Regions from separate parts of the Streptomyces sp. NPDC036815 genome, predicted to be linked through region 2. Evidence: predicted binding sites of a transcription regulator. Region 2 holds the regulator's gene; each other region holds the start of a gene.

Region 1 (10,286 bases), on a different contig from region 2:
GAACAGTTCCAAGAAGTACTGGGACAAGCTGGCCAAGGGGTTCGAGAAGGACAACCCCGGCATCAAGGTCGACGTGACCGTCCACTCCTGGAACGACGTGGACCGCGAGGTCAAGGAGATGGTCAAGAAGGGCGAGGCCCCCGACCTGGCGCAGATCGGCGCGTACGCGGACTACGCCGCGCAGGACAAGCTCTACGAGGCCGACGAGCTCCTCTCGATCGCCACCCAGGCGGACTTCCTCGCCCCGCTCTCCCGGGCCGGCGAGGTCAACCGCATCCAGTACGGCATGCCGTTCGCCTCCTCGACCCGGCTGCTCTTCTACAACACCAAGCTCTTCAAGGACGCCCACCTCACCCCGCCGCAGAGCTGGAGCGAGCTGAAGGCGGACGCCAAGGCGCTCAAGGCGCGCGGCGTGAAGATCCCGTACGCGCTGCCGCTCGGCCCCGAGGAGGCCCCCGCCGAGACGCTGATGTGGATGCTCAGCGGCGGCGGCGGTTACACCGACAACGTCGGCTCGTACGACATCGACTCCAAGCAGAACGCGAAGACGTTCGGCTGGCTCAGGGACAACCTCGTCGGCGAGGGCCTGACCGGCCCGACGGCGCCCGGCGAGATGAACCGCGCCGAGGCGTTCGCGGCGTTCTCGCGCGGCGAGGTCGGCATGCTCAACGGCCACCCGACGCTGATGAAGATGGCCGCGAAGAAGGGCGTGAAGTTCGGCATGGTGCCGGCGCCCGGCGTCAACGGCAAGGCGCAGGCCACCATGGGCGTCGCCGACTGGATGATGGCGTTCAAGCAGAACGGCCACCGCAAGGAGGCCGGCAAGTTCCTCGACTACGTGTACAGCAAGAAGAACGTGCTCGACTTCTCGAACGAGTACGACATCCTGCCGGTGACGACGTCCGCGTCGCAGGCGATGGCCAAGGACCGCGGCCACACGGCGCTCGGCAAGTTCCTCGACGAGCTCCCCACGTCGCAGCTCTACCCCGTCGGCAAGACGTCCTGGGCCGAGGTCTCGGCGCAGATCAAGAAGGACATCGGCAAGACCGTCACGCCGGGCGGCAACCCCGGCTCGGTGCTGCAGGGCATCCAGAACCGTGCGGTCGCCGAGGAGAACGCCGAGTAGGGCATAGCGTGTCGGGCATGGACCGTGAGGAAGCCGGCGAGAACCGGCAGGGGCCGGGTGCGCTCTCCGCGCGCGACCGCGCCGTCCTCGCCCTGGAGCGGCGCTCGTGGCCGGGCCCCGGGGCGAAGGAACGCGCCATCCGCGAGGAGCTCGGCATGGTGCCGGTGCGCTACTACCAGGTTCTGAACGCCCTCCTGGACGACGCCCGGGCGCTCGCCCACGACCCGATTACGGTCAATCGGCTGCGCCGGGTGCGGGAGTCGCGGCGCGACGAGCGCTGACGCGGTTAAGGTCGGGCCCATGGGTGACCCTACGTACGCGCAGCCCGAGAGGCCCGGACGCCCCGGCCTGCCCGAGCCCGTGACGCCCGCCGGGCGGGACGGGCTCTCCGCACTCCTCGCACGGCCCGAACGCGCCGTCGTGGCACTGGACTTCGACGGCACGCTCGCCCCGATCGTGGCCGACCCCGAGCAGGCCCGCGCCCACCCCGACGCCGTGCCCGCGCTCGCCGCGCTGGCGCCGCGCCTGCGGTCGGTCGCCGTGGTCACGGGCCGCCCCGCGGGCGTCGCCGTCCGCTACGGCGGCTTCGCGGGCGTGGCGGGCCTGGAGCACCTCGTGGTCCTCGGGCACTACGGCGCCGAGCGCTGGGACGCCGTCACCGGCACGGTGCACGCGGCCGAGCCGCACCCCGGCGTCGCGGCCGTCCGCGCCGAGCTGCCCGGGTTCCTCGACGCGATCGACGCCTGGCGCGGCACCTGGATAGAGGAGAAGGGCCGGGCCGTCGCGGTCCACACGCGCCGCGCGGAGGACCCGCGGGCCGCCTTCGACGCGCTGCGCGAGCCGCTCGCCGAGCTGGCGGCCCGGCACGGACTGATCGTCGAACCGGGCCGCATGGTCCTCGAGCTGCGGCCGCCCGGCATGGACAAGGGCGTGGCCCTCGAGGAGTACCTGCGCGAGGTGGGCGCCGAGTCCGTCCTCTACGCGGGCGACGACCTCGGCGACCTGCCCGCCTTCGGCGCGGTGGAGAAGCTCCGCTCGGACGGGGTCGCGGGCCTCCTGGTGTGCAGCGGCAGCACGGAGGTCACGGACCTCGCCGGGCGGGCCGACCTGGTGGTGGACGGACCGCTCGGGGTCGTGGGGCTGCTGTCGGCGATCGCGGCCCAACTGCCCTGAGAGCCTGTCCTGGGACGGCGCCGGTCTCCGGGCCACCGGCCGCCGTGCTCAGCCGGTGAGCGCGTGCAGCTGGTCCAGGAACCACTGCGCGGGGGGCAGCGCCGTCGCCGCCGCCGCGAGGCGCTTGGTGCGCTCGGCGCGCTCCTCCGCGGGCATCACGAGGCCCGCGTGCAGGGCCCGCGCGGTGGCCGACACGTCGTACGGGTTCACGCCGAGCGCGTCCTCGGCGAGTTCCTCGTACGCCCCCGCCTCCCGCGAGAGGACCAGCGCGCAGCCCTCGTCGGAGACGACCGGGACCTCCTTGGCGACGAGGTTCATGCCGTCGCGGATGGGGTTGACCAGCGCCACGTCCGCCATGCGGTAAGCGGCGAGCGAGCGCGCGAAGTCGTCCTTGACGTGCAGCACGACGGGGGTCCAGCCGGGCGTGCCGTAGCGGGAGTTGATGTCGGCGGCGACCCGGGAGACCTCGTCCGTGTAGGTGCGGTAGACCGCCAGGTCCTGCCGCGAGGGGTAGGCGAACGCGACGTGCACGACGCGCTCGTGCCACTCGGGGTGGGTGTCGAGGAGCTCGCGGTAGGCCAGCATGCCCCGCACGATGTTCTTGGAGAGCTCGGTGCGGTCCACCCGGACGATCAGCTTGCGGGCCTCCCCGTCCTGCTCGCCCGCCTGCTCCCGCAGCGACCGCATCCGGTCCTCGACGTCGTCCCGCCGTGACCGCTCCCGCAGGAAGTCCGCGTCGGCGCCGAGCCCGTGCACCCCGATCCGGGTGCCCGTGGTCCCGCCGACGACCCGTACGCAGCACTCGGTGAACGCGTCCGCCCACCGCCCGGTGAGGAAGCCGAGCCGGTCGGCGCCGAGCATCCCGCGCAGCAGCTGCTCGGCGACGTCGTCCGGCAGCATCCGGAAGTAGTCGGCGGGCGCCCAGGGGGTGTGCGAGAAGTGGCCGATGCGCACGTCCTCGCGCAGCTCGCGGAGCATGCCGGGCACCAGCGCCAGGTGGTAGTCCTGCACGAGGACCGCGGCGCCCGGCGCCGCCTCCGCCGCCAGGGCCTCGGCGAAGGCGCGGTTGTACGTCTCGTACGCCGCCCACTGTGCGCGGAACTCCGGTCCGAAGGCCGGTTCGAGGGGGGTCTGGTAGAGCATGTGGTGGACGAACCACAGCACCGAGTTCGCGATGCCGTTGTACGCGTCCGCGTGGACGTCCGCGTCGATGTCCAGCATCCGGACGCCGTCCTCGCCGACGCCGCGCCGCACCGCCTCGCGGTCCCCGTCGCCGAGCGCCGCGCACACCCACAGGGCGTCCGCCTCGTCACCGATGGCGCTGAGCCCGGAGACCAGGCCGCCGCCGCCGCGCCTGGCGGTCAGCTCCCCGTCCTCTCCCACGGTGTACGAGACGGGGCCGCGGTTGGAGGCGACCAGTACCTGCGCTGCTGACGATGCGGACTCGGAGACCATGTGGCAGAACGTAGCCCGTCCCGGGTACGGGCAAACGTACGACCCCTGTTCGGTCCCCGGCCGCTCAGTCCCCGCGCCCGCGCCCCGCGGCCAGCAGCAGCACGCCCACGACGCACAGCGCGACCGCGATCCCGCCGTACAGCAGGGCCCGGGAGTCGCCGGTCGTGGCGAGCCGTCCGGCGGGCGCGCCCGCCGCGAGCGTGGCGGGGACGAGGCTCACCGCACCGGCCCGCCGTAGGAATCTCCTGGCCTGCCCGGCCCCGCCGACCCGCACAGTTCTGCGCCACACCGTTCCGATCCACATAGTGGGGCAATGTAGGCAAAGCACATCATCGGCGGAGGTTACGCCACGCGACGGCGCGCATACTCGGCGATATCCGTCATCGGCGGCCGCTCCTCCGTGTCGACCGCGTACGTCCGCGGCACGAACCCCTGCCCGCCCCGCTCGAACTGCGTCAGTTCGGGCCGCAGGAGATGGCCGCGCGCGAGCCGCAGCTGCGCCGTCCGGTAGATCGCCGCCGCCATCCGCCCGAGGGCCTGCCCGTCCTGGTGCCGGTGCCTGCGCACCCCCACGTCGACCTGCGCGAGCGCGTCCAGGCCCACGGTGTGCAGCGCGTCGACGAGCAGTCCGAGCTCCACGCCGTACCCGACGGGGAACGGCAGCCGTTCGAGGAGCGACCTGCGCGCCGCGTACTCGCCGCCCAGCGGCTGGACGAACCCCGCGAGGCGCGGCCAGTGCATGTTCAGGAGCGGGCGCGCCATCAGCTCCGTCACCCGGCCGCCCTGGCCCGCCGCCGCACCGAGCGGCCGGTCGTACATCGCCTTCACGAAGGCCACGTCCGGGTCGGTGAGCAGCGGGCCCACGATGCCCGAGACGAAGTCCGCGGAGAACTCCCGCAGGTCCGCGTCGACGAACGCGACGATGTCCCCGCCCGTCACCAGCAGCGACCGCCACAGCACCTCGCCCTTGCCGGGCACCGGCGCCAGGCGCGGCAGGATCTCGTCCCGGTGGACGACCTTGGCGCCCGCCGCCGCCGCGACCTCGGCCGTACGGTCCGTGGAGCCGGAGTCGATCACCACCAGCTCGTCGACCAGCGGGACCTCCTCCATCAGCGCGCGGCGTATCTCGGCGACGATGTCGCCGACCGTCCCCTCCTCGTCGAGCGCGGGCAGTACGACGCTCACCGAGGTGCCGGACGCGCGTTTGGCGGCGGCCAGAAGGTCCAGCGGGCGGTCGGCGACGGACCAGGAACGCCTGCTCAGCCAGTGCTCGGCCTCTTCCAGCACGGTCGCGGTCCTCCCATATGTGATCCATCTCGCGGTTCGGACGACTATCTCAAGGGTCCGGGGCTTCGGTTACAGTCTTGAACAACGCCGGTGACCCACGCATGTCGGGGGTCCCCGGGCGTCACACAATCGAATACCGCTCATCCAGAGGGGCAGAGGGATACGGCCCGTTGAAGCCCCGGCAACCACCCAGCCGCGCGTCGCGAGACGCGAGTGTCACCGTGTGCGCGATCAGCGCCGCGAGGCTCCGGGCCCGGGAAGGTGCCAATTCCGTCTCGCGGCGAGATGCGTCGCGAGGAAGATGAGGAGAAAGGGCCTCGCCTCCATGGCTGTGCAGACTGTCGCCACCGAAAGCACCACCTCTTCCGTAGACCTCGGCCCCGCATCGGGTCTCTCCTGCCGAGAGTGCGGCACGAAGTTCCCGCTCGGTCCGATCTTCGCGTGCGTCGAGTGTTTCGGCCCCCTCGAAGTCGCGTACGACCTGCCGCTCGGCGACCCGGAATCCCTGCGCAAGCAGATCGAGGCCGGCCCCGCCAACATCTGGCGTTACGCCCCGCTCCTGCCCGTCCCCGCCGACGTCGCCGACAAGCCGAACCTGAACCCCGGCTGGACCCAGCTCGTCAAGGCCGACAACCTCGCCAGGGAAATCGGCGTCCAACAGGGCAAGTTGTTCGTCAAGGACGACTCCGGCAACCCCACGCACTCCTTCAAGGACCGGGTCGTCGCGCAGGCGCTCGAAGCCGCGCGCGCCTTCGGCTTCACCACCCTCTCCTGCTCCTCCACCGGCAACCTCGCGGGCGCCGTCGGCGCCGCCGCGGCCCGCGCCGGCTTCCGCTCCTGCGTGTTCATCCCGCACGACCTGGAGCAGGGCAAGGTCGTCATGGCCGCGGTGTACGGCGGCGAGCTCGTCGGCATCGAGGGCAACTACGACGACGTGAACCGCTTCTGCTCCGAGCTCATCGGCGACCCGCTGGGCGAGGGCTGGGGCTTCGTCAACGTCAACCTGCGGCCGTACTACGGCGAGGGCTCCAAGACCCTCGCGTACGAGATCTGCGAGCAGTTGGGGTGGGTCCTCCCCGACCAGCTGGTCATCCCGATCGCCTCCGGATCGCAGCTCACGAAGATCGACAAGGGGCTGAAGGAGCTCATCGCGCTGGGCCTCGTCGAGGACAAGCCGTACAAGATCTTCGGCGCCCAGGCGGAGGGGTGCTCCCCGGTGTCTGCGGCCTTCAAGGCCGGGCACGACGTCGTACGCCCCCAGAAGCCGAACACGATCGCCAAGTCGCTGGCCATCGGCAACCCGGCCGACGGGCCGTACGTCCTGGACATCGCGCGTCGCACGGGCGGTGCGGTGGAGGACGTGAACGACGAGCAGGTCGTCGACGCGATCGAGCTGCTCGCTCGGAGTGAGGGGATCTTCGCGGAGACCGCCGGCGGTGTGACGGTGGGCGTCACGCGGAAGCTGGTCGAGGCGGGGCTCATCGATCCCTCGCTCACCACGGTGGTGTTGAACACCGGGGACGGGCTCAAGACGCTTGACGCGGTTGCCGAGAGGTCTCAGGCGACGGCGACGATCAAGCCGAGCCTCGACGCGTTCCGCTCCGCGGGTCTGGCCGGCTGAGCTTCTTGTTCCGCTGCGGACCGGCCGTGGCTGGTCGCGCAGTTCCCCGCGCCCCTGCCGGGGCCCGTACCCCCGAGGTGAACCCATGAGTGTCAACGTCCGCATCCCCACCATTCTCCGCACCTACACCGGCGGCAAGGCCGAGGTCGTCGCCGAGGGGGCGAACCTCGGTGAGGTCATCGCCGATCTGGAGAAGAACCACACGGGCATCGCCGCCCGCGTCCTGGACGACCAGGGCAAGCTGCGCCGCTTCGTGAACGTGTACGTCAACGACGACGACGTCCGCTTCGAGCAGGGCCTGGAGACGGCGACCCCGGACGGCGCGGGTGTCTCGATCATTCCGGCCGTCGCCGGCGGCTGATCCTTTTCCGCAAGAACCCTGCTTAACCCGAATTGCCCTCTCCGTTCGCGAAACGGAGGGGGCAATTCTGCATGGTTGAGCGCGGTACAGTTGGGAAGAGTGCTTCGCCGTTAATGCCGAGCGCATATACGAAGTCGGCCCGGAGTCGACAAGAAGTAGCCAAAGCGCGCTGCCCATTTGAACCTTATGTGGCTTTTGCCTGGCCCGTCTTGCCCTGAATCGTGGCGAATTCTCCGCATATTACCGATCGGGCGTGCCCAGAATTCTCGTCCGATTGACCTGTTGCAGACGGCAGTTGGACAGATACATTCAGCGGCGGTCGACGCGTTCCGGCGCACACCCCCAGCAGTGGGCGGTGAGGTCTGACCCGGGTCCGCGAAGTGCGGTCCTGTGCAAGGGCCAGTAATAGGGGAGTTAGGCATGGCTCAGGGCACCGTCAAGTGGTTCAACGCGGAGAAGGGGTACGGCTTCATCGCGGTCGACGGTGGTGCGGATGTTTTCGTCCACTACAGCGCGATCCAGATGGACGGGTACCGCACCCTTGAAGAAGGTCAGCGAGTCGAATTCGAGATCTCGCAGGGCCAGAAGGGTCCGCAGGCGGACATGGTCAAGCTCGCCGTCTAGCTCGGCGCGACCGACCACCGAAGCAAGCATCGCGAGGGGCTCGTATCCCGTCAGGGGTACGGGCCCCTCGTGTGCGCGGGGTACGCGCGGCGCGCGCCCGCGAGCTGTGCGGGATCCTCGAGAGGCGCTTGCACTCGCAGGGGTCGAGTGCTAATCATTGGGCTTAGCACTCTCCGAGTGAGAGTGACAGAACTTGGATCGGGTCGGTGAGGCCCGCAGACCGGGTGGGGCAAGGAACCACAAGGGCTGCAGGCCGTCCGTCGCGGGCACCAGCACGGTCCGTTTGCTTGCTTTTCCACCCCGTCCGGGAGGACCACTTCACATGGCCAAGATCATCGCGTTCGACGAGGAGGCACGGCGCGGCCTCGAGCGCGGCATGAACCAGCTCGCCGACGCCGTCAAGGTGACCCTGGGCCCCAAGGGTCGCAACGTCGTCCTCGAGAAGAAGTGGGGCGCCCCCACGATCACCAACGACGGTGTCTCCATCGCCAAGGAGATCGAGCTCGAGGACCCGTACGAGAAGATCGGCGCCGAGCTGGTCAAGGAGGTCGCGAAGAAGACGGACGACGTCGCCGGTGACGGCACGACGACCGCGACCGTCCTGGCCCAGGCGCTGGTCCGCGAGGGCCTGCGCAACGTGGCCGCCGGTGCCAACCCGATGGCCCTCAAGCGCGGCATCGAGAAGGCCGTCGAGGCCGTCTCCGGTGCCCTCCTCGAGCAGGCCAAGGACGTGGAGACCAAGGAGCAGATCGCTTCGACGGCCTCCATCTCCGCCGCCGACACCCAGATCGGCGAGCTCATCGCCGAGGCGATGGACAAGGTCGGCAAGGAAGGCGTCATCACCGTCGAGGAGTCGCAGACCTTCGGTCTTGAGCTCGAGCTCACCGAGGGCATGCGCTTCGACAAGGGCTACATCTCGGCGTACTTCGCCACCGACATGGAGCGTATGGAGGCGTCGCTCGACGACCCGTACATCCTGATCGTCAACTCGAAGATCTCGAACGTGAAGGACCTCCTTCCGCTCCTCGAGAAGGTCATGCAGTCCGGCAAGCCGCTGCTGATCATCGCCGAGGACGTCGAGGGCGAGGCCCTGTCGACCCTGGTCGTCAACAAGATCCGTGGCACCTTCAAGTCCGTCGCCGTCAAGGCCCCGGGCTTCGGTGACCGCCGCAAGGCCATGCTCGGCGACATCGCCATCCTCACCGGTGGCACCGTCATCTCCGAGGAGGTCGGCCTCAAGCTGGAGAACGCCGGTCTCGACCTGCTCGGCCGCGCCCGCAAGGTCGTCATCACCAAGGACGAGACGACGATCGTCGACGGCTCCGGTGAGAGCGACCAGGTCCAGGGTCGCGTCAACCAGATCCGCGCCGAGATCGAGAACAGCGACTCGGACTACGACCGCGAGAAGCTCCAGGAGCGCCTGGCGAAGCTCGCGGGCGGCGTGGCCGTCATCAAGGCCGGTGCCGCGACCGAGGTCGAGCTCAAGGAGCGCAAGCACCGCATCGAGGACGCCGTTCGCAACGCGAAGGCCGCCGTCGAAGAGGGCATCGTCGCCGGTGGTGGCGTGGCCCTCCTCCAGGCCGCCTCGGTCTTCGAGAAGCTCGACCTGCAGGGTGACGAGGCGACCGGCGCCAACGCCGTGAAGCTCGCCCTGGAGGCCCCGCTCAAGCAGATCGCCGTCAACGGTGGTCTCGAGGGTGGCGTCGTCGTCGAGAAGGTGCGCAACCTGACCGTCGGCCACGGCCTGAACGCCGCGACCGGTGAGTACGTCGACATGATCGCCGAGGGCATCCTCGACCCGGCGAAGGTCACGCGTTCCGCTCTGCAGAACGCCGCGTCCATCGCCGCGCTGTTCCTCACCACCGAGGCCGTCATCGCCGACAAGCCGGAGAAGGCGGGCGCTGCCCCGGCCGGCGGCGGCATGCCGGGCGGTGACATGGACTTCTGATCCCTCGCGGATCGATCGTCCTGAGCGCGTAGCTCGTACGCAGGGGCGGCACTCTCTTTCGGGAGGGTGCCGCCCCTGCGGCGTTCTCGGCCCCGCCGGAGCTACTACGGCAGGCGGTCCATGATCCAGGTGCAGAGCTCCTCGGTGACCGAGGTGTGGCCCTCGTTCCGGGAGGCGCAGAGGAACTCGTCCAGTTCGCTCTCCTCCTCCGCCGAGGCCGTGACCGGCCCGTACAGCTTCTCGTGGGTGTCGATGTCGCGCAGTGCGATCGCGCTGACGACCGGCACGAAGCAGTGCTCGCGGATGTCCGCCTCGGAGCCGAGACCGATGATCGCGGGGATCTTGTCCAGCTCGTCGGCGAGGATGCCGAAGCCCTCCAGGGTGCCGCCGGGAGCGCCGTCCATCTCCGGGATGCCCGACGTGTGGATCTGCGGCTTGCGCAACGTCACCACCCGTAGCTGTGCGATGAGTTGCTGCTGCCCCGCGGGCTGCGCGTGCAGCCGGGTGCCGGTGATGGCCAGCCCTTTGCCGTGGAAGGCCCGCTCGCCGCCCCGGATGCCGTTCCCCTCACCCGTGCGCACGCCGTTGGCGACGCCGATCTTGCGGGGCCGGCTCGGCCAGCCGCCGACCCGCTCCAGCTCGGCGAGGAACTCCACCCGCTCCTTGTCCGTCTCCGGGCTGTCGTCCCACT
Region 2 (10,286 bases):
ACGCATACGCCGGGGCGGCCCGAGGCGTGCGTCGCGGAGGCGCGGGCGGCCGGGTTCGAGCACGTCAACCTCGACCTGATCTACGGCACACCGGGCGAGACGGACGACGACTGGCGGGCCTCGCTCGACGCGGCGATCGGCGCCGGGCCCGACCACGTGAGCGCGTACGCGCTGATCGTCGAGGAGGGCACGCAGCTGGCGCGGCGGATCCGGCGCGGAGAAGTGCCGATGACCGACGACGACGTGCACGCGGACCGGTACCTGATCGCCGACGAGGTCCTCGGGAGCGCGGGCTTCGAGTGGTACGAGGTCTCCAACTGGGCCACCTCCGAGAGCGGCCGTTGCCTGCACAACGAGCTGTACTGGCGCGGTGCCGACTGGTGGGGCGCCGGGCCGGGAGCCCACAGCCACGTGGGGGGCGTGCGGTGGTGGAACGTCAAGCATCCCGGCGCGTATGCCGGGGCGCTCGCGGGGGGCGGGTCGCCCGGCGCCGGGCGTGAGCTGCTCTCCGACGAGGACCGTCGGGTGGAACGCATCCTGCTGGAGCTCAGGCTGCGCGACGGCTGCCCGCTCCCGCTCCTGAAGGAGACCGGCCTCGCCGCGGCGCGGCGCGCGCTGGGGGAGGGCCTCCTGGAGGCCGCCCCGTACGACGAGGGGCGTGCGGTGCTGACGCTGCGGGGGCGGTTGCTGGCCGACGCGGTGGTGCGGGACCTGGTGGACTGAGGCGGTTCGCGGGGGCGGGCGCGGGCGCGGGGAATCTCACGCGCCGTGCGGGGCGCCCTGAGTGTCGTCACCACGGCACGGAGGCCGGCCCGGTACATGCAGGCGCAGGAGCCCCCCGTGCCGTCAGGGCAGCGTGACGAAGTCGATCAGTTCCTCCACACGGCCGAGCAGCGCCGGTTCGAGGTCCTTGTAGCTGCGCACCGAGCCCAGGATCCGCTGCCACGCGGCCCCCGTGTTCTCCGGCCAGCCCAGCGCCCTGCACACACCCGTCTTCCAGTCCTGGCCCCGCGGGACCCGGGGCCACGCCGTGATGCCGACCGAGGCGGGCTTCACCGCCTCCCAGACGTCGATGTAGGGGTGGCCGACCACCAGGGCGTGCGCGCTGGTGACCTCCGCGGCGATGCGGGACTCCTTGGAGCCGGGGACGAGGTGGTCCACGAGGACGCCGAGGCGCGCGTCGGGGCCGGGGGCGAACTCGGCGACGATCGCCGGGAGGTCGTCGATGCCCTCCAGGTACTCGACGACGACGCCCTCGACGCGCAGGTCGTCGCCCCAGACCCGCTCCACGAGTTCGGCGTCGTGCCGGCCCTCCACGTAGATGCGCCCCGCGCGGGCGACCCTGGCCCGCGCCCCGGGGACGGCCACCGAGCCGGACGCGGTGCGGGAGGGGCGTACCGGAGCGCGCGCGGCGCCCGAGGGGCGTACGAGGGTGACAGGACGGCCCTCGAGCAGGAACCCGCTCGGCTCCATCGGGAAGACGCGGTGCTTGCCGAAGCGGTCCTCCAGGGTCACGGTCGGGCCCTGCGCCGTCTTCTCGCAGCGGATCACCGCCCCGCAGAAGCCCGTGCTCAGCTCCTCGACCACGAGGCCGGCGTCCGCCGCCACCTCGGGCACGGGCTTCGGCTTCTTCCAAGGGGGCGTGAGATCGGCGGAGTACTGGCGCATTCTGCCGACGATAGGAAGAACGGGCCCGCTCCCGCCTACGACACGCCGAAACGGGCCGCCAGTGTGGCGCGCTGCGCACGGACAAAAGCCGCATCCACCACCGCACCGTGCCCCGGCACGTACAGCGCGTCCTCGCCCCCGAGCTCCAGGAGCCGGTCGAGCGCTGCGGGCCACCGCGTCGGCACCGCGTCCGGGCCCGCCTGCGGTGTGCCCGACTCCTCGACGAGGTCGCCGCAGAAGACGACCTCGCGGCCCCCGTCCACGCCCGGCACCAGGACCACCAGATCGTGGGCCGAGTGCCCGGGGCCGATGTTCGCGAGCAGCACCTGCAGGCCGCCGCCCAGGTCGAGCGTCCACTCCCCGCACACCAGGTGGTGCGGGTGGACCAGGAGGTCGGCGGCCTCGGCCGCCGCGTCCGCGTCCAGGCCGTGCCGCACCGCGTCCGCGCGCAGCTCGTCGCGGCCCGCCGTGAGAACCGTCTCGATGCCCACCGCGCCGTACACCTCCACGCCCGCGAAGGCCGCCGCCCCGAGGACGTGGTCGAAGTGCGGGTGGGTGAGGGCGAGGTGGGTGACCCGGCGGGCGCCGCCGAGGATGGCGCGGGCCTGGGTGCGCAGGGCCGCGCCCTCGGCCAGGCTCGACCCGGCCTCGATCATGAGGGCCGCGTCCCCGCCGACGACGAGTCCCGCCGTGCAGTCCCAGGTGGGCAGGCGGCGCCGCCCCACGCGCGGCGCGAGCTGCTCCCAGCCCGCCGCTTCCCAGGCCGGCGTCACGTCCATGCGGTGACGCTATCCCACGGGAGGCGTTCGGTCCGGCTGCCCGGAGTGCGGCATGACACAGGGGGGTCCGCCCTTGCCGGGGCCGTACCCGACGGCCGTACACTGACCTTCTGAAAGGCTGGCACTCCCGCACGGTGAGTGCCAGACGGGGGCTCGGGGAACGTTCGGGGCCCGTCGTGACGGAAGACAGTTGGAGGTGTGCGCGATGCTCAATGAACGCAGGCTCGAAGTGCTGCGCGCCATCGTCCACGACTATGTCGGGACGGAGGAGCCCGTCGGCTCCAAGGCCCTCACCGAGCGGCACCGTCTGGGGGTCTCACCGGCCACCGTGCGCAACGACATGGCGGCGCTGGAGGAGGAAGGGTTCATCGCCCAGCCGCACACCAGCGCGGGGCGCATCCCGACGGACAAGGGCTATCGGCTGTTCGTCGACAAGCTCGCGGGCGTCAAACCGATGACGGCGCCCGAGCGCCGGGCCATCCAGAACTTCCTCGACGGCGCCGTGGACCTCGACGACGTGGTGGGGCGCACGGTCCGGCTGCTCGCGCAGCTGACGCGGCAGGTCGCCGTGGTGCAGTACCCGTCGCTCACGCGGTCGACGGTGCGGCACGTGGAGCTGCTCTCGCTGGCTCCCGCGCGGCTGATGCTCGTACTGATCACGGACACCGGCCGGGTCGAACAGCGCATGATCGACTGTCCGGCGCCGTTCGGCGAGACCGCGCTCGCGGACCTGCGGGCACGGCTCAACAGCCGGGTCGCGGGCCGCCGCTTCGCGGACGTGCCGCAACTGGTGCAGGACCTGCCGGAGGCCTTCGAGGCCGAGGACCGCGGCACCGTCTCGACGGTCCTCGCGACCCTCCTCGAAACCCTGGTCGAAGAGACCGAGGAGCGGCTGATGATCGGCGGAACCGCCAATCTCACCCGCTTCGGACATGACTTTCCCCTCACCATCCGGCCCGTTCTCGAAGCCCTTGAGGAGCAGGTCGTGCTCCTCAAGTTGCTTGGGGAGGTGCAGGATTCGGGCATGGCCGTACGGATCGGTCATGAGAACGCCCATGAGGGACTCAGCTCTACTTCCGTGGTCTCGGTCGGCTACGGTTCGGGCAGCGAGGCAGTAGCCAAGCTCGGCGTGGTCGGACCGACCCGCATGGACTATCCGGGAACGATGGGAGCAGTACGCGCAGTGGCACGTTACGTCGGACAGATCCTGGCGGAGTCGTAAGTGGCCACGGACTACTACGCCGTACTCGGCGTGCGCCGCGACGCTTCCCAGGACGAAATCAAGAAGGCCTTCCGGAGGCTTGCGCGAGAGCTTCACCCGGACGTGAATCCGGATCCGAAGACTCAGGAGCGCTTCAAGGAGATCAACGCCGCGTACGAGGTGTTGTCGGACCCGCAGAAGAAGCAGGTCTACGACCTCGGCGGCGACCCGCTGTCCCAGGCGGGCGGCGGCGGTGGCGCGGGCGGTTTCGGGGCCGGTGGCTTCGGCAACTTCTCGGACATCATGGACGCGTTCTTCGGTACGGCGTCGCAGCGCGGCCCCCGGTCGCGCACGCGCCGTGGCCAGGACGCCATGATCCGCCTGGAGATCGACCTCGACGAGGCGGCCTTCGGGACCACCAAGGACATCCAGGTCGACACGGCGGTCGTCTGTACGACCTGCAGCGGTGAAGGTGCCGCGCCGGGGACGTCCGCCCAGACCTGTGACATGTGCCGCGGTCGCGGTGAGGTGTCGCAGGTCACGCGGTCCTTCCTCGGCCAGGTCATGACCTCGCGGCCGTGCCCGCAGTGCCAGGGGTTCGGCACGGTCGTGCCCACCCCGTGCCCCGAGTGCGCCGGTGACGGCCGCATCCGGTCGCGGCGGACGCTCACCGTGAAGATCCCCGCCGGTGTCGACAACGGCACCCGGATCCAGCTCGCGGGCGAGGGCGAGGTCGGCCCCGGCGGCGGCCCCGCGGGCGACCTGTACGTGGAGATCCACGAGCTGCCGCACGAGGTCTTCCAGCGGCGCGGGGACGACCTGCACTGCACCGTCACCATCCCGATGACGGCGGCCGCGCTCGGCACGAAGGTGCCGCTGAAGACGCTGGACGGCATGGAGGAGATCGACATCAGGCCGGGCACGCAGTCCGGTCAGTCGGTCCCGCTGCACGGCCGCGGCATCACGCACCTGCGCGGTGGCGGTCGCGGAGACCTCATCGTGCACGTCGAGGTCCTCACGCCCACGAAGCTCGATGCCGAGCAGGAGCGGGTGCTGCGGGAGCTGGCGCAGATGCGGGGCGAGGAACGGCCCACGGGGCAGTTCCAGCCGGGGCAGCAGGGGCTTTTCTCTCGGCTCAAGGATGCGTTCAACGGGCGGTAACGCCTGGAGCGGTGTCTTCGTAAGGGTTCCCCTTCGGTGCGGGTTGTCCCCGTGCCGGGGGGCCTTTGCGTGTGGCCCTTCCTGCGGGTCGTGGGGGCTTGGCGCGCGGTTCCCCGCGCCCCTGAAGGCCGCTGCGCGGCCCCTTGAGGGGCGCGGGGAACCGCGCGAGCAACCCGGGGCGGCCCGCACCTGCCGGTCGGCGCGTGGCACGATGCGTGCATGAGCTCCGCACTGACCGATCTCTGCCGCCATCCGATCGTGCAGGCACCCATGGCGGGCGGTGCCTCCGGCCCGCAGTTGGCCGCGGCTGTCGCCGAGGCCGGTGGGCTCGGGTTCCTCGCCGCCGGGTACAAGACCGCCGACGGGATGTACCAGGAGATCAAACAGCTGCGGGGGCTGACCTCGCGGCCCTTCGGCGTCAACCTCTTCATGCCGCAGCCCGACACCGCCGACGCCGCGGCCGTCGAGGTCTACCGCAACCAGCTCGCCGGTGAGGCGTCCTGGTACGAGACGCAGCTCGGCGACCCGGACAGCGGGCGTGACGACGGGTACGACGCCAAGCTCGCGATCCTGCTCGACGACCCCGTGCCGCTCGTCTCCTTCACGTTCGGCTGCCCCACGCGCGACGTCCTCGACGCCTTCGCGCGCGTCGACACCACGACCGTCGTCACCGTCACCACGGCCGAGGAGGCCCAGACGGCCCAGTGGGCCGGGGCCGACGCGGTGTGTGTGCAGGGCATCGAGGCGGGCGGCCACCAGGGCACCCACCGGGACAACCCCGAGGCCGACGGCGCCGGGATCGGGCTGCTCTCCCTGATCACGCAGGTCCGCGAGACCGCGCAGATCCCGATCGTCGCGGCCGGCGGGCTGATGCGGGGCGCGCAGATCGCCGCCGTCCTCGCGGCCGGCGCGGAAGCGGCGCAGCTCGGCACGGCGTTCCTCGTCACCCCCGAGTCGGGCGCGAACCCGCTCCACAAGCAGGCCATGACCAACCCGCTGTTCGTGCGGACCGAGCTGACCCGGGCCTTCTCCGGCCGCCCGGCGCGTGGCCTCGTCAACCGCTTCATGCGCGAGCACGGCCCGTACGCCCCCGCCGCCTACCCGCAGGTCCACCACCTCACCAGCGGTCTGCGCAAGGCCGCGGCGAAGGCCGGTGACGCGCAGGCCATGGCGCTCTGGGCCGGGCAGGGGCACCGGCTCGCCCGGGAGCTGCCCGCCGGACAGCTCGTGGAGGTGCTCGCCGCCGAGCTGGCCGAGGCGACGGCGGCGTCGGGTCCGGAGGACGCGGCATGACCGCCCCCGTCTTCGTCGTCGAGGACTTCGCCGCGGGCGCCGGCGGACGCTACGTACTGGACGGGCCCGAGGGGCGGCACGCCGTCTCCGTGAAGCGGCTGCGCGCCGGTGAGGACGTCGTGCTGACCGACGGCGCGGGGCGCTGGGCGCGGTGCGTGGTCCTCGACACCGAGGGCAAGGACCGACTGGTCCTCACCATGGACCCGGTGACCGAGGAGCCCGAGGAGTCGCCCCGTATCACCGTCGTGCAGGCCCTGCCCAAGGGAGACCGCGGTGAACTGGCCGTGGAGACCATGACGGAGACCGGCGTCGACGCCGTCGTGCCGTGGACCGCCTCGCGCTGCATCACGCAGTGGAAGGGCGAGCGCGGCCTCAAGGCCCTGGCCAAGTGGCGGGCCACCGCGCGCGAGGCGGGCAAGCAGTCGCGCCGGGTCCGCTTCCCCGAGATCGCCGACGCCGCGTCGACGAAACAGGTCGCCGCCCTCCTCGCGGAGGCCGACTTCGCGGCCGTCCTGCACGAGGAGGGCAGCGAGCCCCTCGCCACCGCGGAGCTCCCGAAGGCCGGGCACATCGTGCTGGTCGTCGGGCCCGAAGGGGGCGTGTCCCCGGACGAGTTGGCGGCCTTCGCCGGGGCGGGCGCGAAGCCCTACCGGCTGGGGCGCAGTGTGTTGCGCACGTCGACGGCCGGAACCGCGGCGACCGCTCTGCTTCTCGGCCGTACGGGCCGCTGGGCCTGACCGAACCCCCTTGGAGACCGATATGGAACTCGCTCAGGTCCGGCTGCTCGTCACGGACTTCCCCGCCTGCTACCGCTTCTACGACGAGGTCCTCGGCCTCAAGCCCCAGTCGGGCGCCGAGGAGGGGCCGTACGAGAAGTTCAGCCCCGCCGCGGGCTCCGCGGGCATCGCGCTGCAGGACCGGGCGATGATGGCCGGGCTGCTCGGCGAGGTGGCCGGGTCGGTGGCAGGCCACCGCTCGCTGGTGGTGCTGCGGGTCGACGACCTCGACGCGTACTGCGCGGTGATCACCGGCCGGGGCGCCGTGCTCACCCACGGCCCGGCGCCGCTGACGGACCGCATGCGGGTGGCGCACCTCAAGGATCCCGAGGGGAACCTGGTGGAGCTCCAGGAGTGGCTGCTGCTGCGCGCCTGACGAAGCCCGGACGGGCGCGAGGGAGCAGATGGCCGCAAGCGGTCTACCGCACCGGGGCGCGCAGTGGCACTCTGCCGCCTATGGGGGCATGGAGACGGTTACGCGGCCGGGCCATGGCGACCCGGCGCACGACGTCGTTGTACGCCGTCGCACTCGTCGGCGCCGCCGCGCTCGGCGTCACCGCGTGCGACCCCGTGGACGGGGGGATGAACACCTCCTCGATCGCGCTCACCACCGACGAGATGGGCACCAAGGAGCTGGAGCGGCAGCACGCGGACGTGGCGTGGCTCAGCTGTACCGCCGGCTTCGGCGACAAGGTCACCCCGCGCGGCAGGTCCGCGTCGTCCGACGTGGTGGCCGAGGTGGACTGCCAGGGCGAGACCGACGGCGGCAAGGACATCACCATCAAGGGCAAGGTGCGTTCCGTCGTCGACGGCAACTGCGTCCGCGGCAACCTCACCGCGCGGGTGGGCGGCAAGCAGTGGTTCCGCGTCGACGTGCTGGGCAACTGCGACGCGGACGACGGCAATGGGGACGGGAACGGGAACGGGAACGGGGGCGGAAGTGGTGGCGGGGGCGGCGAGCCGTCCGGTCCTGCCGTCTCCCACCGGCCGCCGCCCACCCACGAACAGCCCCGCCCCACGCCCACCACCACCGTCACCGTGACCGTCACCGCGGACCCGCCTCCCGGGCCGACCTGCAACTGCCTGCCCGGCAAGTGATCCAAACCGCTGTCGGCCGACTCGGCGGCTGCCTAGGGTGGACGTCGTGACAGAGGCAGCGCACACCGCATATCTCCGGTTCCCGCACATCCACGGCGAGTTGACCACCTTCACGGCCGAGGACGACGTCTGGGTCGCGCCCCTCGACGGGGGGCGCGCCTGGCGGGTCAGCGCCGACAACATGCCCGTCAACCACCCACGGATATCCCCCGACGGCACGACCGTCGCCTGGACCTCCACCCGCGACGGAGCCCCCGAGGTGCACGTCGCGCCCCTGGACGGCGGGGCCTCCAAGCGCCTCACCTACTGGGGGAGCGGGCGGACCGCGGTGCGCGGCTGGACCCCGGACGGCCGGGTCCTCGCGGTCAGCACCGTGGGACAGGCCTCGCTGCGCCGCTCCTGGGCGCGGGCCGTGCCGCTCGACGGCGGACCCGCGGCCACCCTGCCGTACGGCATCGTCGGCGACGTCGCGCACGGGCCCGACGGGCAGGTCCTCCTGCTCTCCGCCCCGATGGGCCGCGAGGCCGCCTGGTGGAAGCGGTACCGGGGCGGCACCGCGGGGAAGCTGTGGATCAGCGGGCCCGACGGGGACGGGGCGGCCCCCTTCGTACGGGTCCACGAGGAGCTCGACGGGAACATCGAGTACCCGCTCTGGGTGGACGGCCGCATCGCCTTCCTCTCCGACCATGAGGGGGTGGGCGCCCTCTACTCCTCCCTGCCCGACGGCTCCGACCTGCGCAGGCACACCCCGGTCGACGGGTTCTACGCGCGCCACGCCGCCACCGACGGCACCCGCGTCGTCTACGCCTCGGCCGGTGAACTCTGGCTCCTGGACGACCTGTCGGAGGCCGAACCGCGCCGCCTGGACGTCCGTCTCGGCGGCCAGCGCACCGATCTGCAGCCGCACCCCGTCTCCGCGGCCCGCTGGTTCGGCGCCGCCGCCCCCGACCACACCGGACGCGGCAGCGCCGTCTCCGTGCGCGGCTCCGTGCACTGGGTCACGCACCGCGAAGGGCCCGCCCGCGCGCTCGCCGCCGAGCACGGGGTGCGCGCCCGGCTGCCCCGCACCTTCCGCGTGGAGGGCGAGGAACACGTCGTGTGGGTCACGGACGCGGAGGGCGACGAGGCGCTCGAATTCGCCCCGGCCACCGGCCCCGCGCCCGGCGCCACGCCCCGCCGCCTGGCCGCGGGACAGCTCGGCCGGGTCCTCGCGCTCGCCATGTCCCCCGACGGCTCCCGCGCCGCCGTCGCCTCGCACGACGGCCGGGTCCTGCTCGTCGAGCGGGAGAGCGGCGAGGTCCGCGAGGTCGACCGCAGCGACGACGGCGACGCCACCGGGCTCGTCTTCTCGCCCGACTCCGCGTGGCTCGCCTGGTCGCACCCCGGGCCCCGGCCGCTGCGCCAGCTCAAGCTCGCCAACACCGCCGACCTGTCGGTGTCCGAGGCGACCCCGCTGCGCTTCCGCGACTACGCGCCCGCGTTCACCCTCGACGGCAAGCACCTCGCCTTCCTCTCCGCGCGCTCCTTCGACCCGGTCTACGACGCGCACGTCTTCGACCTCGCCTTCGTCGGCGGCTCACGGCCGTACCTGATCACGCTCGCGGCGACCACGCCCTCGCCCTTCGGCCCGCAGCGGCACGGCAGGCCCTTCGAGGCGCAGGACGGCGCGGGCGCCGAGACGCCCGACAGCGAGGGCGCGCCCGTCACCCGCATCGACTTCGACGGACTCGCCGACCGCATCGTCCCCTTCCCCGTCGAGGCGGCCCGCTACAGCACGCTGCGCGCCGCCAAGGACGGCCTGCTCTGGCTGCGCCACCCGGTGCGCGGCGTGCTCGGCGCCTCCCGGGCCACGCCGCACGACCCCGACCCGAAGACCGAGCTGGAGCGGTACGACTTCGCCCAGCACCGCGTCGAGGAACTGGCCGCGGACGCCGACCACTTCGCGGTCACCGGCGACGGCAAGCGGGTCCTGCTGTGGACCGACGGCAAGCTGAAGGTCGTCCCCGGCGACCGGCGCGCCTCCGGCGACGAGGACAGCGACTCGAACATCACCGTCGACCTCTCCCGGGTCCGGCTCACCGTCGACCCGGCCGCCGAGTGGCGCCAGATGTACGACGAGACGGGCCGCCTCATGCGGGACAACTTCTGGCGGCCCGACATGGGCGGCGTCGACTGGGACGCCGTCCTGGAGCGCTACCGCCCCGTCCTCGCCCGCGTCGCCACCCACGACGACCTCGTCGACCTGCTGTGGGAGGTGCACGGCGAGCTCGGCACCTCGCACGCCTACGTCGTCCCCGGCGGCCCGCACAC
Region 3 (10,286 bases), on a different contig from region 2:
GCCGGGGACGAGGGTGGAACTGCCGCTGGGAAAGGAGACGAGCCGCACCCGGCCCGCGCGCAGGCCCGCGATGGCGGCGACCTCCTCCTCCGCGGCGGTGAGTCCGGCGAGAATGCCCGAGGCGTGCCTGACCAGCGCCTCGCCGGCCTGGGTCAGGCGCATCTCACGGCCGGTGCGGATCAGCAGCGGCGTGCCGGTGGAGGATTCGAGGGCCTTCATCTGCTGGCTGACGGCGGGCTGGGTGCAGCCGAGCTCGCGGGCCGCGGCCGAGAACGAGCCGGTGGCGGCGACGGCGCGCAGGACGCGGAGGTGACGGGCCTCGATCATGGGATCGAGCATAAGCGGCGCTTGGGCATATCGCGAAATAATGCTTCGCGGCTTTGAGGGGACTGCCTTAGCCTGCTGCGCATGGAGCTTCTTTCGGTGAATGTTGGCCGTCGCACGGTCGTCGAGTACGCCGGTTCCCCCTCCGGCAGCACCGGCATCGACAAGCGGCCGGTGCGCGGGCCGGTCCTCGTGACGGCGCCGGGCGCGAAGGGCGTCGGCGGCAGCGGGCTCGCCGGGGACCAGATAAGCGACCTGCGGCACCACGGCGGGAACGACCAGGCCGTGTACGCGTACGCGCGCGAGGACCTCGACGCGTGGCAGGAAACCCTCGGGCGGCCGCTGCCCGACGGCTCGTTCGGCGAGAACCTGACGACGTCCGGGGTCGACGTGACCGGCGCGCGGATCGGCGAGCGCTGGCGGATCGGCTCCGATCTGGTGCTCGAGGTGACCAGCGGGCGCATTCCCTGCCGTACGTTCCAGGGCCACCTCGACGAGTCGGGGTGGGTGAAGCGGTTCACCGGAGAGGGTGCTCCCGGCGCGTATCTGCGGGTGATCGAGGCGGGCGAGATCCGGGCCGGGGACGCGATCCGGATCGTGCACCGGCCCGCGCACGAGGTCACCGTCGGCCTCCAGTTCCGGGCCGTCACGACGGAGAAGTCGCTGCTGCCGCGGCTGCTCGCGGCGGGCGACGCCCTGCACCCCGAGACGACCGAACGGGCCCGCAAGTACCTGGCGCGGCACGGCGCCGAGGACCTGGTGACGTAGGGCCGGGCCGCGGGCGCGCCACGGGGGCCGCCCGCTCTCACTAGCCTTGGGCCATGACTACGGCTCTGATTACGGGATCAACCGCCGGCATCGGCGCCGCCTTCGCGCGGCGCCTCGCCGGTGACGGGCACAACCTCGTCCTGGTGGCTCGCGACACCAAGCGGCTGCGCGAGCAGGCGACCGAGCTGCACGACCGGCACGGCATCGAGGCCGAGGTGCTGACCGCGGACCTCGCCACGGACACGGGCATCGAGACCGTCGAGAAGCGGCTCTCGAACCGCAGGGACCCGGTCGACCTGCTGATCAACAACGCCGGGTTCGGCAACAAGGGCCGCTACCTGGAGGTCTCGCTCGCCGACGAGCTGACCATGCTCAAGGTGCATTGCGAGGCGGTGCTGCGGCTGACGTCGGCCGCGACGGAGTCGATGCGGGAGCGCGGGCGCGGCGGTGTCGTGAACGTCGCGTCGGTGGCGGCGTTCGTGCCGCGCGGGACGTACGGGGCCTCGAAGGCGTGGGTCGTGCAGTTCACCCAGGGCGCGGCGAAGGACCTGGCGGGCACGGGGGTGCGGCTGATGGCGCTCTGCCCCGGCTTCGTCCGCACGGAGTTCCACGAGCGGGCCGGGATGGGGACGTCCAACATCCCCAACTGGATGTGGCTCGACGCGGACAAGCTGGTCGCGACGGCGCTCGTCGATCTCTCCCGCGGCCGCACGCTGTCCGTCCCCGACCCGCGGTACAAGGCGCTGATGGGGGTGGTGAAGGTGACGCCGCGGTCGCTGCTGGGCGGGGTGACGTCCCGTACGGGCCGCAAGTACGGGCCGCAGTAGGCCTGCGGGGGCCTTTGCGGGGGCCTTTGCGGGGGCCTTTGCGGGGGCGGGGCGGGGTGCGTCTGCTGGGGTGCGGGTCCTTGCCGGGTGCGGGTCGTGGTCCGTCCTCGCGCAGTTCCCCGCGCCCCTGAGGCGACTTCGGCGAGCGCCCCTTAAGGGGCGCGGGGAACTGCGCGACCAGCCGAAGGCAACCGCACCCGGCGACGGGCAGCGACCCGGCAGACGCACCCCCGAAAAGGCCTGAGGCCCGGCTCCCTGTGCGGGGAGCCGGGCCTCGGGCAACTCAGGTCAGTGCGAGTGACCGTGGCCGTGGCCGTGACCGGCCTCCGCCTCTTCCTCGGCCGGCTTCTCGACGACCAGGGTCTCGGTCGTGAGGAGCAGCGACGCGATGGACGCGGCGTTCTCCAGGGCGGAGCGGGTGACCTTGACCGGGTCGATGACGCCGGCCTTGACCAGGTCGCCGTACTCACCGGTCGCGGCGTTGAAGCCGAAGCCCTTGTCGAGCTCGGCGACCTTCGAGGTGATGACGTAGCCCTCGAGGCCCGCGTTCTCGGCGATCCAGCGCAGCGGCTCGACGGCGGCGCGGCGGACGACGGCGACACCGGTGGCCTCGTCGCCCTCCTTGCCGAGGTTGCCCTCGAGGACCTTGACGGCGTGCACCAGGGCGGAGCCACCACCGGAGACGATGCCCTCCTCGACCGCGGCGCGGGTCGCGGAGATGGCGTCCTCCAGACGGTGCTTCTTCTCCTTCAGCTCCACCTCGGTGGCGGCGCCGACCTTGATGACGCACACGCCGCCGGCCAGCTTCGCGAGGCGCTCCTGGAGCTTCTCGCGGTCCCAGTCGGAGTCCGTGGCGTCGATCTCGGCCTTGATCTGGGCGACGCGGCCCTCGACCTCGGCCTTGTTGCCGCCACCGTCGACGATCGTGGTGTCGTCCTTGGTGATGGTGACGCGGCGGGCGGTGCCGAGCACGTCGAGACCGACCTGGTCGATCTTGAGGCCGACCTCTTCGGCGATGACGGTGCCGCCGGTGAGGGTGGCGATGTCACCGAGCATGGCCTTGCGGCGGTCGCCGAAGCCGGGGGCCTTCACCGCGACGGCGTTGAAGGTGCCGCGGATCTTGTTCACGACCAGGGTCGACAGGGCCTCGCCCTCGACGTCCTCGGCGATGATCAGGAGCGGCTTCGAGGCGTTGGCCTGGATGACCTTCTCGAGCAGCGGCAGGAGGTCCTGGATGGAGGAGATCTTGCCCTGGTGGATCAGGATGTACGGGTCGTCGAGGACGGCCTCCATACGCTCCTGGTCGGACACCATGTACGGCGACAGGTAGCCCTTGTCGAAGGCCATGCCCTCGGTGAAGTCGAGCTCCAGGCCGAAGGTGTTGGACTCCTCGACGGTGATGACACCGTCCTTGCCGACCTTGTCCATCGCCTCGGCGATGAGCTCGCCGACCTGCGGGTCCTGGGCGGACAGACCGGCGACGGCCGCGATGTCGGCCTTGTCGTCGATCGGACGGGCGGTGGCGAGGAGCTCCTGCGAGACGGCCGCGACGGCGGCGTCGATGCCCTTCTTCAGGGCGGCCGGGGAGGCGCCGGCGGCGACGTTGCGCAGGCCTTCCTTGACCAGGGCCTGGGCGAGCACGGTGGCGGTGGTGGTGCCGTCACCAGCGATGTCGTTGGTCTTGGTCGCCACCTCCTTCACCAGCTGGGCGCCGAGGTTCTCGTACGGGTCGTCGACCTCGACCTCACGGGCGATGGTGACGCCGTCGTTGGTGATGGTCGGCGCGCCGAACTTCTTGTCGATGACGACGTTGCGGCCGCGGGGGCCGATCGTCACCTTGACCGTGTCGGCAAGCTTGTTGACGCCGCGCTCAAGGGCGCGACGGGCGTCCTCGTCGAACTTCAGGATCTTCGCCATGGGAGCGATTCAGCCCTCTCGAAAACTCGGGTGAACGAACTGCGCCCCTCGCCGCCCGGCAATCAGCGGGGTGACCAGGGGCGCAGCTCAAAAGCAAATCTGCTGGTGAAGCAGGTGAAGCGGTGAATTACTTCTCGACGATCGCGAGCACGTCGCGAGCCGAGAGGACGAGGTACTCGTCGCCGTTGTACTTCACCTCGGTGCCGCCGTACTTGCTGTACAGCACGACGTCGCCGACCTTCACGTCGAGCGGAAGGCGCTCGCCGTTCTCGAAACGCCCCGGGCCCACGGCGAGGACAGCGCCCTCCTGGGGCTTCTCCTTCGCGGTGTCCGGAATGACCAGGCCGGAGGCCGTGGTCTGCTCGGCGTCGAGCGGCTGGACCACAATGCGGTCCTCGAGCGGCTTGATGGCAACCTTGGAGCTGGCGGTCGTCACGATCCGGTCTCCCCCTTCGGAGATCTCACGGGGTTAAGAGTCTGAGTGTGGCGACCAGGTGGATCCGTCGTCGCGGGTGCCGGACCTGCCCGTCGCTGTTGGCACTCTCCAGTGGGGAGTGCCAGAAGTGAGACTAGGACGGGGATTAGCACTCGGTCAAGCGGAGTGCCAATCGACTGCGTCGGGCTTTAGCGGATGGCGGTGCCTCTGGGCGGGGCGGGCGGCGCGTTTTCCCTGTCGGGGCAACGGCTCTCGGGCTCTTCGGGTTCCCCAGCGGCGATTCGTGGCGGCCCCGATTCTTGTGGCCCTGCACCGGGGGCTGTGCCCACCCGTTCCTCCCCCAGCGCCTCAAGGGCCTGGGGGAACCCCCAGCGGAACGCCTGCCCACAGCGGGAAGCGGGGGCGCCTGACCCCGAGCCCGGCTTCGGGGTCGGGTGTGAAGACGTACTCGGTTTGCGTGGGGGGATTTTGTGGGTTGCCTTGCGGCCCAGGCGTTCGATCGGGTCCACCGATTCCGCGCAGCCCGAGAGGAGTGCGGGCGCGAGCAGGCCGCACAGGAGGGCTCCGGTCAGGAGACGGCGGCGGCGCGCTCGCGCCCGGGGGGTCACAGGTAGTCCTCCAGCCTGGCCACCGCGTAACCCCTGTCCGTGACCGTCTTCATGACCCGGCGGACCATGTCGGGCATGGTGCCCTTCCAGTCCTCACGGCCCCGGAAGTGCGTGAGGATGATGTCGCCGGGGTGCAGGTCCTTGTCCCACTCGCGCCACTCCATGTGGTCGGCGAAGGCCTCCGACGCCCACAGCGGGACCGCCTTGACGCCGCAGGACTTGGCGGCGCGCAGGGTGTCCCGGTTGTAGTTGCCGTACGGCGGGCGGAAGAGCTCGGGGCGCTTGCCGTAGTGCTTCGCGATGACGTCCTGCATGCCGCAGATCTCGCGGCGCTGGCCCTCGTACGACAGGCCGGGCAGGTAGCGGTGGTGCAGGGTGTGGTTGTTCAGGGTGACGCCGCGGTCCTGCATCTTCTTGAAGTAGCCGTAGTCCTCCTTGACCAGGTAGTCGCTGAGGAACGCGGTGTACGGCAGGTGCAGTTCGCCCATCATCCTGAGCAGCGCCGGGTCCTTCTCGGCGCCGTCGTCGATGGTCAGGAAGACGACCTTGTCCTTGGTGGGGACCGTCGTGAAGACCGGCGGCAGGCTCGACTGGCCCTTGACGTCGAAGCCCTTGCGGGTGGTGATCCGCGGCTTCGTCCTGGGCGGTGGGGGCGCGGCGAGCGGGGTCTTCGCCAGACCCCAACGCCTGGCCGCCGCGACCCTGGCCGCCTGGATCGCGCCGAGCTTCTGGGCGTAGGAGTCCAGGGCACGGGCGGGCGGGGCGTTGAGCGGCTGCTGGCCGTGGGCGGGGGGCGCGCCGGAGCCGCCCGCGGAGGCGCAGCCCGACGCGATGGCGGAGGCGGCCAGGACGGCCACCGCGGCGCGCACCCGATTGTTCCGTCTTCTGGCGTATTTTACGTTTTGTCGTACTAGTTGCATGGAGCCGGATCCTCGCAGCTCAAGGTCGTTTTGCGGCCCCGACACCGCCACCGGCCGCGCACCGTCCACCGACTGGCCCACAATGGGGCAGGTGAACGACCCGAACACGCCGAGCGGCCACGCGACCGACCTCGGGGATCCCCTCGCCGCCTTCGCCGCCCTCCGCACCGCCGAGGGCCGGGCCCTGCTCGACGAGGTGCGGGACGTCGAGCCCGCACAGGAGCTCGCCGCCGCCACCCGGCTGCGCCGCACGCACCCGGCGCTCCTGGTCACGGCCGCCCTCGCGCAGGCGCGGCTGCGGCAACGGGCCGCGGCGAAGTTCGGCGCCGAGGACGCGGCCCGGATGTTCTTCACGCCCGACGGCGTCGAGCAGGCCACCCGCTCCTCCGTCGCCGCCCACCGCGCCGAGCGCTTCAAGGCCCTCGGGGTCCGCTCGCTCGCCGACCTGTGCTGCGGCATCGGCGGCGACGCGATCGCCCTCGCGCGGGCCGGGATCTCCGTACTCGCCGTCGACCGTTCCCCGCTGACCTGCGCGGTCGCCCGCGCCAACGCGGAGGCCCTCGGGCTCGCCGAGCTGATCGAGGTCCGCGAGGCCGATGTCACCGAGGTCGACACCTCCGCGTACGACGCGGTGTTCGTGGACCCGGCGCGCCGCTCCGCCAGGCGCGGCCGCATCTTCGACCCGGAGTCCTACTCCCCGCCCCTGTCGTGGGCGGTGGAGACGGCGCTGAAGGCGCCGCGCGCCGCGCTGAAGATCGCTCCCGGCATCCCGCACGAGGCGATCCCCGCCGAGGCGGGGGCCGAGTGGATCTCGGACGGCGGCGACGTGAAGGAGGCCGTGCTCTGGTTCGGCACCGACGTGCCGTCCTCGCACCGCGCGACGCTGCTGCCCGGCGCCGCCTCCCTGTGGTCCTCGCTCGACGCGATGCTGCCGGATCCCGGGGTGCGTCCCGTCGGGCGGTATCTGTACGAACCGGACGGCGCCGTCATCCGCGCGCACCTGGTCGCCGAGGTGGCCGCCCGGGTCGATGGCGGGCTGATCGACGAGACCATCGCGTACGTCACCTCCGACGCCCTGCACGACACCCCGTACGCCACGGCCTATGAGATCACCGATCAACTCCCCTTCAACGTAAAGAAGTTGAAGGCGTTGCTGCGGGAGCGCGGAGTCGGCGTGCTCACCGTGAAGAAGCGCGGGTCCGCCGTCGAGCCGGAGGAGCTGCGGCGCAAGGTGAAGCCTCAGGGGAAGCGGTCCGCGACGGTCTTCCTGACCCGGGTGGCGGGCGCGCCGACGATGCTGATCGGGCATCCGGCACCGGCCGCGACGGACTGACCCGGGCCCGGCCGGTCAGAGCTGGCAGGAGGCCGCCCGCGCGAGGAGCAGCTCCCGTTCCCTCTCGTTGCGCGCCAGCGACGCCGCCCGCTCGAACTCCGCGCACGCCTCGGCCGTCCTGCCGAGCCGCTCCAGCAGGTCGCCCCGCACGCTGGGCAGCAAGTGGTAGTCCTTCAGGGCCGGTTCGGCGGTGAGCGCGTCGACCAGGGACAGGCCGGGCTCCGGGCCCTGTGCCATCGAGACCGCGACCGCGCGGTTCAGCTCGACCACCGGGGACGGGGTGCGGGCCGCGAGCAGGCCGTAGAGGACGGCGATCTGCTGCCAGTCCGTCTCCTCGTACGTGTGCGCTCGGGCGTGGCAGGCGGCGATCGCGGCCTGCAGCGCGTACGGGCCGAGGGCCCTGGACGAGGCGGCCGCGGCTCTGGCCCGCGCCAGGGCGGCGTAACCGCGCCGGATGAGGAGCCGGTTCCAGCGGGCCCGGCTCTGCTCCTTGAGCAGCACCGGCTCGCCGAACGGCCCCGTGCGCGCCGCCGCGCGCGACGCCTGGAGTTCGAGGAGCGCGGCCAGGCCGTGCACCTCGGCCTCCTCGGGCATGAGGCCCGCGAGGACCCGCGCGAGGCGCAGGGCGTCCTCGCACAGCGCCGGGCGCAGCCAGTCGTCGCCCGCCGTGGCGGCGTACCCCTCGTTGAAGATGAGGTAGATGACTTCGAGGACCGAGCCGAGGCGGGCCTCGCGGTCCGGGCCGCGGGGGACCTCGAAGGCGACGTCCTTGGTGGCGAGGATGCGCTTGGCCCGCACGATGCGCTGCGCCACGGTCGGCTCGGCGGCGAGCACGGCGCGGGCGATCTCCGCGGTGGTCAGGCCGCCGAGCAGGCGCAGGGTGAGCGCCACCCGGGCCTCGGCGGAGAGCAGCGGGTGGCAGGCGGTGAAGACGAGGCGGAGCAGGTCGTCGTCGATGCCGTCGGGGTCGTCGGGATCGGCGGGCTCGTCCGCGCCGGGCCCCATGGTCTCCAGGTCACGGCCGACCTCGGCCAGCTTGGCGGCGTAGCGCTCGCGGCGGCGCACCAGGTCGATGGCGCGGTGCTTGGCGGTGGCCATGAGCCAGGCGCCCGGGTTGTCGGGGACGCCCTGCTCGGGCCACCGTTCGAGGGCTGCCACCAGGGCGTCCTGCGCCAGCTCCTCGGCGATGCCGACGTCTCGTACGATCCGCGTGACACCGGCGATGATGCGCGGGGACTCGATGCGGAAGACGGTCTCGACGGCGTGGCGGGACCGCCGCTCCGGCGGTGTGCGACGGGGGTGCTCCGGCGGAAGGCTCACGGCCACCCATCAGAACACCCCGCCGCACCCCCCGCAAAGGCTGGCACCGCTACCGGCAGGCCCTAGCCCTCGATCTCCCGGACCTCCGCGGTGATCGTCCAGTAGTCCTCGTGGGTGCGCAGGAAGCGCTTGGTCCACTCGACCGCCTCCGCCATGTCCTTGGCCTGGCAGATCGAGTAGCCGCCGATGACCTCCTTGGTCTCGGTGAAGGGGCCGTCGGTCACGGACATCTCGCCCTTGTCCCAGGTCACGCGGGTGCCCTCCTCGGTCGGCCGGAGACCCGCGGTGTCGAGCATCACCCCGGCCCTGGTGATCTCCTCGAGGAGCGCGCCCATGCGCTCCTGCAGCTCGGGGCTCGGGCCGCCCTCGGGCACGTTGTTCTCGTCGATGCGGATCATCGTCAGATAGCGCGGCATCGCTGTCTCCCATCGGGTGGTGGCGGGGCTCTCCTCGCCTCTCACCCCTGCGTCGAACGGGAGACGCCCGTTTCGACATCGTCGCCGAGATTTTTCGAGTTTTCTTTCCCGGCGGGTGTTTTCGCAGGTCGCAGGGGTGTGGCCGGTGGTGTGGCCAGGGGTGTGGCAGCTGGAGCGGCGAGATGTCTGTCCGGGGTGGTCGTCCGACGGCCGTGCAGTACCGCCGTCGCCAGCGCGGCCGCCACCAGGAGCCCCGCGGACGCCGCGAAGGCCGCCGCGTGACCCTCGGCGAGGGCGCCGCGGCCCCGCCCCTGCCCCGTGGCGCCCGCCGCGACCGTGACCAGGACCGCGAGACCGAGCGAGCCGCCGAGCTGACGGGAGCTGTTGAGCAGCCCGGCGGCCATGCCGGTCTCCTCGGGGGCGACGCCGCTGGTCGCCGCCGTGCCGAGCGGTACGAAGCACAGGCCGATGCCGACGCTCGCGACCAGCGAGGGCCCGAGGACGGAGCCCAGGAACGTGCCGCCCGCCTCGGCCGTCAGGGCGAACCACCCGAACCCGGCGGCACCGAGCAGCCCGCCCGCCACGAGGAGCGTCCGCTCGCCGAGCCGCCCTGCCGTCCGGGTCGCGACCGCCGACCCGGCCACGATGCCCGCGCAGAACGGCAGGAACGCGGCGCCGGCCGCCGTCGGCCCGTACCCCATCACCTGCTGGAGGTGGAGCGAGGTGAAGTAGAAGGCGGCGAACTGTCCCGAGGACATCAGGAGGGCGAAGACGTTCGCGGAGAGCACGGGCCGGTGCGCCGTGCCGAGCAGGCCGAGGCGCAGCAGCGGTTCCCGCTCGCGGGACTCGACGGCGGCGAAGGCGGCGAGCAGCAGGGCGGCGGCGCCGAGCGTGCCCAGCGTGGTGCCCGAGTCCCAGCCGTACGTCTGCGTGCGCACGAGGCCGAGGACGAGCAGCGTCGCCCCGGCCGTGACGAGCAGGGCGCCGGTGACGTCGAGGCGGGGTGCGGGCCCCGTGCGGCGGTCGGCGGGCACCCCGTGCCGTGCGGCGAGGAGGGCGGCGAGCACCACGGGGACGTTGATCAGCATGACGGAGCGCCAGCCGGCCCAGTCGGTGAGCAGCCCGCCCGCCATGATGCCGACGGCCCCGCCGAGCGCCCCCGAGATGCCCCACAGGCCGAGCGCCCGGGACCGCGCGGGCCCCGCCGCGTAGTTCACGGTGATCAGGGCGAGCGCGACGGGGGCGAGCGCCGCCGCGCCCGCCCCCTGCACGGCCCGTGCCGCGATGAGCTGCCCCGGCGCGAGGGCGAGCCCACCCGCGAGGCTCGCCGCGCCGAAGGCCGCGAAGCCCCCCATGAGGGTGCGCCGCCGGCCGACGAGGTCGGCGAGGCGTCCGCCGAGCATGAGCAGGCCGCCGA

The links. The regulator HrcA, encoded in region 2, represses chaperone genes, less so after heat shock. The targets are predictions, from matches to a motif close to TTNGCACTCNGNNNNNCNGAGTGCNAA.
Region 1: the regulator HrcA is predicted to act here: its motif matches at 7,811-7,837, upstream of groL (chaperonin GroEL).
Region 3: the regulator HrcA is predicted to act here: its motif matches at 4,418-4,444, upstream of groES (co-chaperone GroES).

The regions. Positions count from the first base shown of each region.
Region 1 covers NZ_JBVJPW010000002.1:383,979-394,264, reverse strand. Annotated here, with positions in the region: gene ACZ69I_RS08000 (ABC transporter substrate-binding protein) at 1-1,126, shown strand, start outside; gene ACZ69I_RS07995 (DUF3263 domain-containing protein) at 1,144-1,407, shown strand; gene otsB (trehalose-phosphatase) at 1,427-2,299, shown strand; gene ACZ69I_RS07985 (alpha,alpha-trehalose-phosphate synthase (UDP-forming)) at 2,348-3,754, opposite strand; gene ACZ69I_RS07980 (hypothetical protein) at 3,819-4,058, opposite strand; gene ACZ69I_RS07975 (glucosyl-3-phosphoglycerate synthase) at 4,097-5,041, opposite strand; SAM riboswitch class I at 5,179-5,349, shown strand; gene thrC (threonine synthase) at 5,367-6,662, shown strand; gene ACZ69I_RS07965 (MoaD/ThiS family protein) at 6,748-7,023, shown strand; gene ACZ69I_RS07960 (cold-shock protein) at 7,444-7,647, shown strand; gene groL (chaperonin GroEL) at 7,970-9,595, shown strand; gene ACZ69I_RS07950 (esterase/lipase family protein) at 9,700-10,286, opposite strand, start outside.
Region 2 covers NZ_JBVJPW010000001.1:421,912-432,197, forward strand. Annotated here, with positions in the region: gene hemW (radical SAM family heme chaperone HemW) at 1-723, shown strand, start outside; gene ACZ69I_RS01840 (DUF3097 domain-containing protein) at 847-1,668, opposite strand; gene ACZ69I_RS01845 (MBL fold metallo-hydrolase) at 1,704-2,441, opposite strand; gene hrcA (heat-inducible transcriptional repressor HrcA) at 2,653-3,669, shown strand; gene dnaJ (molecular chaperone DnaJ) at 3,670-4,809, shown strand; gene ACZ69I_RS01860 (nitronate monooxygenase) at 5,029-6,102, shown strand; gene ACZ69I_RS01865 (16S rRNA (uracil(1498)-N(3))-methyltransferase) at 6,099-6,839, shown strand; gene ACZ69I_RS01870 (VOC family protein) at 6,862-7,254, shown strand; gene ACZ69I_RS01875 (hypothetical protein) at 7,368-7,976, shown strand; gene ACZ69I_RS01880 (S41 family peptidase) at 8,023-10,286, shown strand, end outside.
Region 3 covers NZ_JBVJPW010000005.1:247,206-257,491, reverse strand. Annotated here, with positions in the region: gene ACZ69I_RS14330 (LysR family transcriptional regulator) at 1-327, opposite strand, end outside; gene ACZ69I_RS14325 (MOSC domain-containing protein) at 409-1,092, shown strand; gene ACZ69I_RS14320 (SDR family NAD(P)-dependent oxidoreductase) at 1,146-1,919, shown strand; gene groL (chaperonin GroEL) at 2,208-3,836, opposite strand; gene groES (co-chaperone GroES) at 3,964-4,272, opposite strand; gene ACZ69I_RS14305 (polysaccharide deacetylase family protein) at 4,877-5,800, opposite strand; gene ACZ69I_RS14300 (class I SAM-dependent methyltransferase) at 5,883-7,133, shown strand; gene ACZ69I_RS14295 (RNA polymerase sigma factor) at 7,149-8,453, opposite strand; gene ACZ69I_RS14290 (YciI family protein) at 8,516-8,869, opposite strand; gene ACZ69I_RS14285 (MFS transporter) at 8,911-10,286, opposite strand, start outside.